Regions from separate parts of the Mangrovibacillus cuniculi genome, predicted to be linked through region 1. Evidence: riboswitches for the same ligand, from Rfam matches in the RefSeq annotation. Region 1 holds a riboswitch; the other holds the start of a gene.

Region 1 (7,451 bases):
CAGAAAAAATGTAGGCATATTTTCGCAATTGATAATGTAAGTGTTTTCTTTTATTTTTTATCCAAATTTTAACTTTACATTTTAGACCACACCTGTTGATAACTTACAATATCTATCTTGTTCGTCACTTATATTACGTATCCTCTTCTCCCAACAATAGTGAAATACTACCTAGTACAGATGTTATACGATTCTATACCATTCATTGATAGCTCGATAAATAAATAAAAGAGAATGCCGTTATTGGCATTCTCTTTTATTTATTTATGAAGTAACTGTTTGTGATTTTGTCACTCTTTCTAAAATAAGTATCGCAATAGCTAAACCTACTAATACCACTACCACGCCTGCAATTACACTACTAGTGTATCCCATCACAATATACCCAATGATAGAAACAAATGCTGCTAATAAAGCGTATGGAAGCTGTGTCATCACATGGTCAATGTGATTACTACTTGCACCTGTGGAAGATAAAATACTAGTATCAGAAATTGGTGAACAGTGATCTCCAAAAACCGCTCCCGCAAGAACCGCTGCCATTGCTGGTAAAAGAATAGAGATGTCTGTCGCTGCAGCAATCTGGCCAGCAATTGGTAGTAGGATACCAAATGATCCCCATGATGTACCTGTTGAAAAAGCAATGACACCTGCAACGATGAAGACCATTACTGGTAACAGCTCAATTGGTAAGTTAGCTTGTTGCACTAACCCAGCTAAGTATTCGCCTGTTTTTAAATCTTCTATTAACCCTACGATTGTCCATGCAAAGAATAGAATGTAGATAGCAGGTAACATGGATTGAATACCGCTCCAAACACCTTTACCAATAATACGACCATCTACTTCACCGCTACCAACGTGACGTAGAGCCATTAGAACTGTTACAACTAATCCAAAAATACCGCCATATAATAGAGAACCAGCAACATCTGTGTTCTCAAATGTAGCTAAAAGATCAAATGGTCCATCTACTGCTTGAGCTCCAGTTATTAACATTGCTACAACTACACCAATAACAAGAGCAATAATTGGTGCAACTAAGTCCATTACTTTACCTTTAGGACTTACTGGTAGATCCACTTTCATTTCACCAGCAGCTGGCTTTTCAGGATCTAATAATTCTCCCGTTTGCATCGCGCGATTTTCGTGTTTTGCCATAGAACCAAAATTAAGATTTCTAAGAGCCACAACAAAAACAAGAATCATTGCTGCCCAAACATATAGGTTCATCGGTATCATTTGCATAAAAGCGGAGAAAGCTGAAACGTCTGTCACTTCTTGTGCAACTAGTACTGTTCCAATCAGTCCAATAATATAAGCACCCCAACTAGAGATTGGTGACACTACACAAATTGGTGCAGCAGTAGAATCTAGAATGTATGCTAATTTAGCACGTGAAACTTTGTGACGATCCGTAACTGGACGAGCAACTTGACCAACAGCTAAGGAATTAAAATAATCATCAATAAAAACTAATACACCGAGAATAGCTGTCATCACTTGTGCTCCAGCACGTGTTTTTACTCGTTGCAAAGCCCATTCTCCAAATGCTCTGCTTCCACCTGAAATAGATAAAAGTGCCGTGATAATTCCTAAAATCAATAAGAAGAAGACAATATACATATTCCATGTATTTAAGGCAAAGCCTTCATCAAAAATAATCCCTCTAACCTTTTCATAGATTAAAACAAAAGAATCAATAGGATTAAAGTTCTCTAAAAGCAAAGCACTTAAAATAATCCCTACACCAAGTGAGAGTAATACTCTCCTTGTTAAAATAACCATTACAATTGCTACCACTGGTGGTAACAACGAAAACAAACTTGCTTCCATTTTCTTTTCCTCCCATAGAACATATTAAATGGACATGGGGGAACTGTTGAAACGAATTACGGAGAAATAAAAACACTCAACTGAATATGTTTTTTAACATAATCTATAAAGTCTTTTCCAATAGTAACAAATAATAAGGATACTCAGGTAAGTACAGGCCACATCACGTGGTCAACCATGAGTTGTTACTAATCACGTAACAAAAAAAGTAATGATAGGATAGAGAACCTACCATTACTTTATGTAATGTTATATTCCTCCATCTCGATCTGTAGCTCCCCATTATAGGATTCCCTATAATGACAGTGTTACCCTTATTTAAGGCAACCCCAGTAGTAAAAGTCGTGACTCCTTTTACTACTTCGGCAAATCGTCCTTTTAAACGTGATCACAGTTGTCATCCTCACACGTTTTACTCTTTCGATCTGCTCCTCTACCCCACCGGACTGGTTTGGCGTTATATTTTCATGTCGAATAAACAGTAACATAATTCTAGTAAACTAGCAAGACTAGAATTGGTACTATTGTGGTATTCTTAACTTTCCATATATTCTAACTGACATTCTTTAATCACGACCGATAATTCTTTCTTAAGATTTATTTCATAAGGCTGTTCTACTTTCATCCCACTTTGTTCAATAATTTTTACAATTGGCCGTTCTGTAAATCCAACATTTTGTCCACAAACAATCCCTACACGCTGATCACTTAATTTTACAACCATTCCATTAGGATAGATGGCAATTGCTCTCCTAAATGCTTCAATGATTGTTTGATCAAACAACGTACCAGCACCAGAATAAAGAATTTCTAACCCTTCATGAGGCAACATCGCATTTCTATAGACTCGGTTAGATGTAACAGCATCAAAAACATCGGCAACAGCAATGATTTTAGCATATAAATGCATTTCATTCCCTTTTAAGCCTCTTGGATATCCGGTGCCATTTAACCTTTCATGGTGTTGAAAAGCACAATGTGCAACAATTAACGGTACGGTATGAAGTTGCCTTAATATATCAAACCCATGATTTGCATGTTTCTTTATCTGTTCGAATTCATGATCAGATAACCTACCTGGCTTCAATAATACATCTTCATCTACCATAATCTTACCTATATCATGAAGGATAGCACCTAATCCTAGTGTCTCTAATTCTTCCATGGATAATCCTAGTTCCATTCCAAGTGCTAACGTGTATAACGTCACATTAAACGAATGTTGGAAGATATAAGAATCATATGTGTAAACATCAGATAGAATAGTTAACAGGTCTGGATTACTTTTTATTTCAGAAAGCAACGTCCGTATAATCCCCTTAAACTTGGATGAATCTTTATCTAACAGAAAGCTTTTCTCTGATAAGTTCTCTTGTTGAAGAGATAAAAAAGTAGATTCTATCGTTTGTACTGCTTCTAATCTAATAGATGATGATATCGTTTCTTTTACTTCTATGTCTTGCGATAATTGATCCTGAATGTATACGTACTTAACATTCAATTCTCTCAATCGCCTTACTAGTCTTTCTGTTAACATAACATCTTTATTTAAAAGTACTTGTCCTTTTTCGTTGTAAATAGGGTGTGCTAATTGCATACCAGGTGACAAAATTTTAGTTGAAATAAGTCTCATATTAAACTCCCTAAGAGTACATGTATATTTTTACAAAATACGACAAAGTTTACTAAGTTTCTTTATTATATATAAGCAAACTATATTAATAAAGGGCGTTTTGGTAATTTTTTTATTAATTCTGGCAAATACTTCTTTCCAACTATTTTTATCCTTAAAAAAGGAAACGCTCTCCGTCGCTAGAAGGAGAGCGTTTTTTCACACCATTTTAACCAAAGCATCTTTCCCAATCATACCTGCACTTATTCCTCTTGATTCAGCTTCAAATGTAACAGATTCTAAAGGAGCATTTAATAATTGTTCAATGGTTTTTACACCAACTGCTCTTCCAGCAATTACTTTTCTATCTGCTAGCTTTTCATTTAATAATCCAACGTCTAATGCTCCACACATGATATAGCCGTTATCATTACTAACTACTAGGAGCGTTGTTTTCGGCAATAGGACCGTAGTAGCGACAAAAGAATGACCATCAATTGTCATGGGAGTAATGGTTACCATCTTCGTACCTCCTGTTATTGTCATTCTATATACACTATGACAAAACGAAGAAGTTGGTTCATCTAGAAGTGGTAAGAAACTTCTCTAAAACATCTCGCATAAATTCTGGCATATAATATCTCTTTTTTACTGCTTCTTTTATTTCAGGAAAAAAGGGGCCAAAAGTGAACACATCTAGTGTGGATATAGTATAGATGGAATCATCACGTACCAGATTTCCATTAGTGATAAGCGTTCTCCCATCACTCCCTACTCCCATTCCTTCTATATGAAATGCTCCCATTATCGTCCCGCGGAAACCTAGTCCCTTTAAAGGAAAATGTTGTAGTGATTGATCCTGGCACTTTTGATAAATAGCTTTTAATTCACTACCAGTCACTTCTACTGTTACATAGTTTATCGGATGAGGTAAAAGTTGATGTATATGATAAGAAGTTACCTCTCCCTTCTTTAATGGAACTAGAAGGGTTCCTAGGTTAAACAACCCTATGGAAGTATTGGTATGCTGTAACATGGATCTCGCAATAAGGGTACTTAAAGTAGAAGTAGAAAACCAATTAGCTTCAAGGTCGTTATCTATAATAGTGACTGGTTTTTTTAAAGACTTTTCACCTTTTAATTCGTAATCTTCTCCTGGCATGTACGGTAAGTTTTGTACGTCTAATAGTCTCGGTACGATAGATGAAAGTTTTCTGTCACTTGATATTTCCAACTGGATTTCCCCAATCCACTGACCATGTTTTCCACCCGCTGCTAACATTGTATTTTTCACTTGTTTCCCATTATGTAAGATATGGTGTGTATGCCCACCTAGAATAACATCAATTCCTAAATCTAACTCTGCAATTTGTTCATCCATATGTATCCCTAAGTGAGAGAGGAGAACAATTACATCACATTGAGAATTCAACTCCGAAACAGATTGTTGAATCACCTGAATGGGATCTTCTATCTCCCATCCTAAAAGGGCATAAAAGGTCTCATACATAGCTGTAGTACCGATAACTCCAACTCGCACATCATTATTAGTGGAAAAAATCTTGTAGGAGCTAGCCCAATTAGGTAACGTACCATTATCTTTTAAGTTATTTAGGAGGACAGGTACCGTTAAGTTTTCATACATTGCGTTTAATTCATTTTTTGTAAATGTAATTCCTTCATTGTTACCAATAGTTATAGCATCATACGTTGCTTCTATCATCTCACGAATTCCTGTTCCTTTTGTACCTTCAATAAAAGGGTGAGAACGATCTGCGAAGTCTCCAATATCAAAGAACAATGCAAATTCAGAAGCCTCTTGATGATTTTTTCTTCTGTTTAGCAGGAAATTCTGAATCGTTGGCCAATGTTGAAAATGACTGCGTAAATCATTTGTGTGATAAATATAAACCTTTTCCATGTTAGCCAATAATACCTTGATAGATCATGCGAATTCCAAGCAATACTAGTACGATTCTTAATATAGCTACTAACATATCTGATTTTAGTTTTGAATTAAGTAGTGCCCCTAACTTCGCACCAACCCATGCTCCAGGAATAAGCGCAACAGTAAATAACCACTGAACATTTCCAAGACTTATGTGTGTTCCAGAGCTCAGTAAAGAAGACAATAAGATCATCAGCATGGATGTCGCTACTGCTACATGAGGTGGAAAAGCAAAAAGTAAAATCATTGCGGGAACCATAACAGATCCGCCACCTATACCAAATAATCCAGAAGCGAATCCTACAAAAAAGGCAATCAACAAAGCCAGACTTATTCGGTAACCATACACATGTTTGTTCCCTTGCCCATCGACAAATTCACGTATATAACTCTTTTCAGGGTTTAATGGTAATGGCTTTAGTCGATTTCTTACCATTAAGAGAATTGCCATAAAAATCATAAATAGTCCAAAATATATATTGAACTGTTGTACATTTAGATATTGGTTGACCCAAGCACCAACTATGCCTCCTGGACCACTAGCAGCAAAAAATAATAAACCACTTTTGATATCAATTGTACCGTGTTTACGATACGCTAGCGTGGACGCAAGTCCTGTAAAAATCATAATTACTAAGGAAGTTCCTACTGCAACTTGTGGAGAAATCTCCGTTAATAGTGGCGTATAGGAACCAAAAAATAATAAAGCTGGTACAATGATAACTCCTCCACCAAGTCCAATTAAGGACCCTAAAGCACCTGCTGTACAGGCAATTAAAAATAATAGAATGAATTCCATTCGTAAACTCCTTCCAGGTTACTACAATTATTCTGAGAATAAATCTAGTTGTTTGTCTGCTAACCCAGTATACGTAATGTTTGCTAGTTCCATAAAGCTTTTTGCATTAGCTGCGGCATGTCCACCAGAATTATTGTTAAAGAGGATATAGACATTTTTAGTACTTTGAGAAAGAAGTTGAACATCCCTCTCTATACTTTTTAACTCTTCTATCGAGTAATCATAGAGGTATCGAACTTCTCTCCAATTAGGTTGTCCAGACGCATTCCACCCATATAGATTCCTACCATGTAAACGTATTAACACAGTATCTGCTTTTGTTGGTATAGGTACAAATGGAATACTTCCTTCTCCAGCTTGTGGTTCGTCACATACCCCATGAATGAGATTATTTTTAGTTAAAAAAGTAATGGTCTTTTCTCTAAATTCCGGTTTATACCATGATTGATGGCGAAACTCAATTGCCATGGGATAATTTTTGTAACGTTCCGTTAAAAATCTAATATAATCTACATTTTGTTTTTCACAGGTAAACCAAGGAGGAAACTGACATAGAATCATCCCTAGTTTTTCCCCAAACGCTAAAATAGATGTTTCAAAAGCTGTGAACATTGCTTCTTTTGTAGGATAAGGGTTTTCTCCTCTTAAATGACCTGTTATCCCTTGATAAGCTTTTACTACAAATTTAAAGCTAGATGGAGTCATGTCGATCCATTTTTCAATTATTTGAGGAGATTGAATAGCATAGAACATGGAATCCACTTCTACTGTCGGAAAATGAGCAGCGTATTCTGCGAGTTTGTTACGAGAAGAAACATGACGATATAGAGAATCATGATCTCCCCAACCAGTTAACCCAACTAAAATCATGGTAGTTCCTCCAAACAGTTTGTAAGATACTCAACGAGGTACGTAACAGAATAAGGAGACTCATCTAAGTGCAGATGGTCAATGCTAAGATGTTACTGGTCACGTAACAAAGAAAGGACTATCCAACTCATGTTTGGACAGCCCCCCTTCATTATTAACCGATAGAACCTTCCATTTCAAACTTGATTAGGCGGTTCATTTCTACTGCGTATTCCATTGGTAACTCTTTTGTAAATGGCTCGATGAAGCCCATTACGATCATCTCTGTTGCTTCTTCTTCTGAGATTCCACGGCTCATTAGATAGAACAGCTGCTCTTCAGAAACTTTCGAAACTTTCGCTTCGTGCTCAAGAGAGATATTATCGTTCATGATTTCGTTATAAGGG
Region 2 (7,451 bases), 260 kb from region 1:
ACGCGTTTCCCATACATGCCATGTGATCCAAATAACAAGTAGAACACCTGTAATTCGTTGAAAAACGAACATCCAGTTTCGAAATGTACCAAAACGAGATGTATTATTTTTCGCAGTAAATGCAATGTAAATTCCGTAAACCGCGTGGAAAAGAAGAGGAAGAAAAATGATGAAAATTTCTAATGCGTACCTAAATGGAAGACTTTCCATAAAATGCGCAGCATCATTAAATGCTTGTTCACCCTTTGTAGCAAAGTGGTTAACTACTAAGTGCTGTGTAAGAAACAGACCAACTGGAATGACTCCGAGTAAAGAGTGAATTCTACGAAGCCAAAACTCTCGATTACCAGCCATGATTTACCCCCTATTGTTCAGCAATTCTCAATCCCTACTAGAAATATTCCCCTCTTAATCTAGTAAAACGAGCGTTGAGATGAAGCCATTTTCTTTGTCATGTTCATTGTACTCCCACTTGCTGGTACCGTCAAGAAAACGTATACATAAAATAATTATTATGTGCTAACTATTTTTAATATACTGATAACATATTATTTAATTGAAAAACCTTATCAATTATGAGGCTATATCACAAATTTTATATCTTACTAAAATGAGTATTCATTCACAAACATATCTTTCCATAGTCTAGAGCATATTCCCTATTTATTTCTTCCAATAAGTTATGGCTTAAGCTTAAAACACATATCGTGTATACTATGGTTGGAAGAGAGGGGCATATACAATGACAGTAGAAGAAAAACAAGAGGTTACCTCGCATCAAGTTTCTACTTTTGGAGTAGAATTACTTCGCGACGTTTTATTACCTGAAATCTTAGGTAAACACTCGGAAGAAGTAATGTATTGGTCTGGAAAACATCTAGCAAGAAAATTCCCCGTAGCAGACGAAGCAGAATTGGTCTCATTTTTTCATGAAGCAACTTGGGGATATTTAACAAAACAATCCGAAAGTCGAACGGGTGTTGTTTTTGAATGTTCAGGTGAATACATAGAAAAGAGACTTTCCTTAAAGGAGACACCGTCCTTCTCGTTAGAAGCGGGTTTCTTAGCGTTGCAGGTCGAGCAACAAGTGAAACGAAGAACAGAATCAACGTATACGATTGAAAAGCGCAAGAAAAAAGTAACATTCACGTTGAAGTGGGAAGAATTCGTTAAATAAATTTCTTTCTTACATAAGAAAAGTACATAATGCTTGTACATAACACAAAAGGTACATTCAAAAAAACGAATGTACCTTTTGTGCGTCGAATTTTAATTTATAAAACTGCAGAATTAGCAACTTTGTAGATTATAACTTTGGGATTGGAGCGGAAGGGGGCGACTCCTACAGGAAAGGTGGGTTACTGAGACCCCCCAGGAGCGTTCGCAAAGTGATGCCGTGTCCAGCTGCAGGTGCGCAACCGCTCGGAAAAGTCCAAAAGCCCTCCGGTGGCTGAAGAGCTGCCTCCTCGGTCTTCCAAACTTTTCTGCCGCGGCTGAACGCGCGCCTTTCGCTTTTCGTAGTGGAAAGCGTCCCCCTGCAGCGGAAATCCCTGTGCAGTCACTTTTGGCTTTAGCCCCGGAATTTTTAAATTTTATTTAATTCATACTGTCTCTTCCACAAACATATCTAATCCGAATGCAGTATGTAACACTCCTGCAGCTCGAAGCATGTCGTGCTCATCAATAACAGTAGATACTTTAATTTCAGATGTACTAACCATCTTAATCACCATGCCATTTTCCGTTAACACATCAAACATTTGTGCAGCAACTCCAGGATTGGATGCCATACCAGAACCAACGATAGACACTTTTGCTAAACCAGATTCTAATTCTAATCCTGTAAATCCAATTTCATTCTCAGCAGTTTTCAGAATCGACTGCACTTCTTCAAGGTCTTCTGACTTGATAGAGAAAGAAACACTCGCTTCTTCTTTTTCTGTTAAACTCTGAATAATGATATCAACATTGATGAAATGTTTTGCTAACAAACTAAAGATGGAGGAAATTCCACTCCACTGAGCTTTAGGTCCTCTCACTGTTACACGAGTAATATCTTTTTCAAACGCTACCCCACGAACGACTAAATTCTGTTCCATTTCCGCTTCCTCCTTAATCTTCGTTCCTTCTTCTTCCACCATACTAGATCTAACTTCTAACGTTACATCGTAGTTCTTTGCATATTCCACTGCTCTTGGATGTAAAACGCCCGCACCAAGATGAGCTAGTTCTAACATTTCATCATACGAAATTTGACTTAATTTACGTGCTTTTGCAACATATCTAGGATCGGTTGTGTAAACGCCGGTAACATCTGTATAAATGTCACACCTGTCAGCTTCTAGTGCTGCAGCCAGTGCAACTGCTGTTGTATCCGAACCACCACGTCCTAATGTAGTTAATTCCGCTTGTTCCGTCATCCCTTGGAAACCAGCTACAACTACCACTTTCCCTTCCTTTAGAGCATTTTGTATACGGATTGGCTCAATTGAGGAAATTCGAGCATTACCATGTACCGCCTCTGTTCGCATACCTGCTTGCCATCCCGTGAAAGAAATCGCATCTTGGTCCATTTGTTGCAATGCCATTGTTAGTAAGGAAATTGTCACTTGCTCCCCTGTCATTAGAAGCATATCCATTTCTCTTTTCGAAGGTTGGTCTGTAATTTGTTGTGCTAGCGATACCAGTTCATCTGTTGTCTTTCCCATCGCAGACACAACAACTACTACGTCATGACCATTTTGTTTTTCTTGTATTACTCTACGTGCCACATTTTGGATTCTTTCTACAGACCCAACAGAAGTTCCGCCAAACTTTTGAACAATAAGTCCCATTATTTCTCCTCCTCGATACTTTCCCATCTCATTTCAACCGTGCTAACGTTTTTATAAACAAAGGGTACTAAAATTATCCTGGTCACTTCCCAATAGAAAAGGCCATGAGTATGCGCTACTCATGGCCTGAATGATAAAATCTATTGTCAGGTGTGATAGCACTCCAAGGTCAGCCCTTGACAGTAAATAGCTTATTCAGCGTTTTACCAGAAACAGTAGTGATAAGTTCTTTGTTTCTTCGGCGATCATGCCTTTCCCTGTTTTTCTTCGAAGCTTATCCTTCTCCAAACAAGTACTTTTCATTTCTCGCACCTCTATCTACACAAATGTGTAAATGTTATATGAAATTTGTGTTTGATTATAGCACGGATAAAATTAACTGACAATGCTAATCCTGAAGTTTCTCAAAAACTTTTTCTGCAACATTTGTAGGCAGTCCTGCTCGCTGTAAATCTTCTAAAGTCGCTTCCTTCATTTTCTTAATGGATCCAAAGGTTTTTAGGAGCTGCTTTTTACGAGTTGGTCCCACACCTGGAATATCGTCTAGGATAGATTGAAATGCTGATTTACCTCGAACTTGTCGGTGAAAAGTAATCGCAAATCGATGCACTTCATCTTGTATACGTTGAAGTAAATAAAACGCTTGGCTGTTTCTATCCAAGGGTACAATTTCTAATGGGTTTCCAAACAATAATTGAGAAGTTTGATGTTTATCATCTTTGGCTAGCCCAGCAATAGGAATCCAGAGCCCTAACTCATCTTCTATTACTTCTCGTGCAGCTTCGATTTGTCCTTTCCCACCATCAATTAGGATTAAATCAGGCAAGGGTTTTTCTTCTTTTAAAAGCCTAGAGTACCTTCTTCGAACAACTTCTCGCATAGAACCGTAATCATCTGGCCCTTCCACCGTTTTAATTTTAAATTTTCTATAATCACTCTTTGCTGGTTTACCATCTAAAAATACAATCATAGCAGAAACAGCATCAGAACCTTGGATATTAGAATTATCAAATGCTTCAATTCGGGTTGGTGTTGCAATACCCATTTTTTCACCAAGTGTGTCTATTGCTTTAATCGTTCGTTCCTCATCTCGCTCAATAAGAGAGAATTTATCAGATAGAGCACCTTGTGCATTTTTAATCGCAAGTTCCACCAGTTCTTTTTTCTTCCCAATTTGCGGTTGAACTATTTTTACTTCCATAAACTTCTCCGCAAGCTCTTTATCAATTGTTTTAGGAAGATAGATCTCTTTAGGCTTAATATGATTTGCTTTTGTGTAGAATTGACCTAAAAATGTTAAGAATTCAGATTCTGGCTCATCATATATCGGAAAAACAGAAACATCTCTTTCAATGAGCTTTCCTTGTCTAACAAAGAATACTTGTACACACATCCATCCTTTGTCGACCGCAAAACCAAATACATCACGATCTACTAAGTCTGTCATCGTCATTTTTTGTTTCTCCATTGTTGCCTCTATATGCACAATTTGGTCACGATATTCTTTTGCTCGTTCGAACTCTAAATTTTCCGCTGCTGATTGCATTTTGGTTTGTAGTTCTTTTTTAATTTCTGTATGCCCACCATTCAGAAACCTTGCAATTTCATCAATCATAGATTTGTATGTTGTTTGTTCTACGTCTTTTACACAAGGAGCTAAACATTGACCAATATGATAATACAAACAAACCTTATCTGGTAGTGTAGTACACTTACGAAGTGGATATAGTCTGTCTAATAACTTTTTTGTTTCATTAGCGGATTGCGCATTTGGGTATGGTCCGAAGTATCGTGCCTTATCTTTTTTTACCTTCCGTGTTGTAACTAGTCTAGGATGTCGTTCATTGGTAATTTTTATAAAAGGATAGCTTTTGTCGTCCTTTAACATAATGTTATAACGAGGATCGTACTTTTTAATTAAGTTCATTTCTAGTATTAGTGCTTCAATATCAGAAGAGACCATAATGTATTCAAAATCTTCTATTTCACTAACCAGTCGTTGCGTCTTTCCATCGTGACTTCCTGTGAAATAAGATCTAACTCTGTTCTTTAATACTTTGGCTTTCCCAACATATATAACCGTTCCCTGACGATCCTTCATGAGGTAGCAACCTGGTTGATCAGGAAGAATCGCTAATTTATTTTTCAGGTGTTCATTCACAAAACTCACCTCTTCATTACCAAATATATGTTCTTATATTGTGCCTGATTTAGTGGATTTTCACAATAGGATTTGGTTGCCTACTATTTTTTACTAACTAAAATAAACAGAAAGAAAAAGCTACTAGAAGCAAATGCCCCTAGTAGCTTTTTTGAATTATGCGTGTTTAGAAACAAGTTCCGCTAATGCTTCTTTTGGTTGATAACCAATAACTTTATCAACGATTTCGCCATCCTTCATAAGGATTAACGTTGGAATACTCATAACACCATACTTCCCTGCAGTTTCTTGGTTTTCGTCTACATCGACTTTTACGATTTTAACTTTTTCACCAAGTTCCGCATCTAATTCTTCTAGTACTGGAGCGATCATTTTACAAGGTCCACACCAAGGTGCCCAGAAATCCGCTAGTACTAAACCTTCGTTTGTTTCTGTTGTGAATGTTTGATCCGTTGCATTTGTAATTGCCATTTTACGTTACCTCCTTGAATTGAAACTGGTTACAGTATACCATTATTTTTTTTTCCTATGCGACAATTTTGCTCACATTTTGTAACCACTATCTTAAAGTCTTCATGTTACTTTACCCGTTTTTTTATTAGTTTAAGCATTGTTAAGTAGAAATGCTAGATAAGTGCTCCGCGACATTTTGTTGCTTAGACTAAGCAAAGAGCAGGCCACTTCACGTGGCCAACGCCTAGTTGTCGCGTCGTTAAACCGTAGTCATTAGAGGGCACTACGCTAAGAGCAGGCCACTTCACGTGGCCAACGCCTAGTTGTCGCCGTAAATCTTAGACATTAGAGGGCACTACGCTAAGGGCAGGCCACATCACGTGGCCAACGCCTAGTTGTCGCGTCACGCGACAAAAAGAAGATGAAGCATCAATTGATACTTCATCTTTATGCTTTCCCTTATGAAGTGGCTACTTTTAATTTCTTGAATTCTTCTGTTAATAGAGGAATTACTTCGAATAAGTCGCCTACGATACCGTAATCTGCCACTTTAAAGATGTTCGCTTCTGGATCTTTATTGATTGCCACGATTACCTTAGAGTTAGACATTCCCGCTAAATGTTGAATAGCACCGGAAATTCCACAAGCAATGTATAGATCTGGAGTAATAACTTTACCTGTTTGACCTATTTGTAGCGAATAATCACAGTACTCTGCATCACAAGCTCCTCGTGAAGCTCCTACAGCACCATTCAATACATCTGCAAGTTCTTTTAATGGAGCAAATCCATCTTCACTCTTCACTCCACGTCCACCAGCGATTACTACTTTTGCTTCAGACAGATCCACACCATCCGTAGCTTTTCTTACTACTTCTTTAATAATTGTGCGTAAATTTGTAATTTCTACTGACAATACTTCTGCTTGACCAGAACGAGATGTATCAAGTTCTAATGCAGGAACGTTGTTAGGACGTATAGAAACAAACAGTTTACCATCCGTTACAATTTTCTTTTCAAAAGCTTTACCTGAATAGATTGGACGTGTACAAACTACATTACCACCAGCTAATTCAATAGCAGTTACATCAGATATTAATCCAGATTGTAAGCGTGCTGCTAAACGAGGACTTACATCTTTCCCGATAGAAGTGTGACCAATTACAATCCCTTCTGGTTGCTCTGCTTCAATAGTAGCTAGAGCCGCTTGAGTATACGCATCTGTTGTATATTGAGCTAATAATTCATGGTTCACTACCACCACTCGGTCAGCTCCATATTGGAATAAGGATTCAGAAAGTCCATCTACTCCTTGACCAAGAAGTGCGACAACCACTTCTCCGCCCTCTGCAACTGTCTTACCTGCTGCGATAGCTTCAAATGATACGTTACGTAACTGCTGATCTTTTACCTCTGCAAAAACTAATACTTTTCTTGTCATGATTGATCTCCTCCCCTGTAATTAAAACGAGATTACTTTCGCTTCTTTTTGTAATAATGTTACTAGTTCTTGTACTTGTTCTGATACATCTCCAGTTAACACGCGACCCGCTTCTTTTTTAGGTGGTAGGAAGATTTCAATCGTTTTTGTTTTTGCTTCGACATCATCTTCTTCAAGATCTAAATCATCTAATTCTAATTCTTCTAATGGCTTTTTCTTCGCTTTCATTATTCCTGGTAGTGATGGATAACGAGGCTCGTTCAATCCTTGTTGAGCAGTAGCTAAAAGTGGTAAAGATAGTTGGATTGTCTCGCTATCTCCTTCTACGTCTCTGACGACTTCTGCTTGATCACCGTTGATTGTAAGTTTTGTAATAGTAGTGATGTATGGAATGTTTAATAACTCCGCTACACGAGGACCTACTTGCCCTGATCCACCATCGATCGCTACATTACCTGCAAGAATTAAATCTACTTCTTGCTCTTTTAGGTATTGCTGAAGAACTCTTGCAGTCGTGAACTCATCGCCGTCTTCTACATCATCTTCAATGTTAATTAAAACTG

Evidence for each region. A riboswitch is a leader RNA that binds a small molecule or an ion and turns the genes downstream of it on or off. The one in region 1 is predicted to bind lysine.
Region 2: it holds a riboswitch for lysine, as region 1 does, so the genes downstream of both, G8O30_RS09375 (aspartate kinase) here and G8O30_RS10755 (Na+/H+ antiporter NhaC family protein) in region 1, are expected to answer to the same signal.

What each region holds. Positions count from the first base shown of each region.
Region 1 is NZ_CP049742.1:2,075,752-2,083,202, forward strand. Features, by position in the region: gene G8O30_RS10755 (Na+/H+ antiporter NhaC family protein) at 265-1,836, opposite strand; lysine riboswitch at 2,101-2,280, opposite strand; gene G8O30_RS10760 (HD-GYP domain-containing protein) at 2,372-3,469, opposite strand; gene G8O30_RS10765 (YunC family protein) at 3,668-3,970, opposite strand; gene G8O30_RS10770 (bifunctional metallophosphatase/5'-nucleotidase) at 4,029-5,369, opposite strand; gene G8O30_RS10775 (sulfite exporter TauE/SafE family protein) at 5,371-6,195, opposite strand; gene G8O30_RS10780 (DUF72 domain-containing protein) at 6,223-7,065, opposite strand; gene sufB (Fe-S cluster assembly protein SufB) at 7,220-7,451, opposite strand, start outside.
Region 2 is NZ_CP049742.1:1,812,561-1,820,011, forward strand. Features, by position in the region: gene G8O30_RS09365 (succinate dehydrogenase cytochrome b558 subunit) at 1-354, opposite strand, end outside; gene G8O30_RS09370 (YslB family protein) at 743-1,177, shown strand; gene G8O30_RS09375 (aspartate kinase) at 1,602-2,834, opposite strand; lysine riboswitch at 2,983-3,159, opposite strand; gene uvrC (excinuclease ABC subunit UvrC) at 3,223-4,995, opposite strand; gene trxA (thioredoxin) at 5,152-5,466, opposite strand; gene G8O30_RS09390 (electron transfer flavoprotein subunit alpha/FixB family protein) at 5,908-6,888, opposite strand; gene G8O30_RS09395 (electron transfer flavoprotein subunit beta/FixA family protein) at 6,910-7,451, opposite strand, start outside.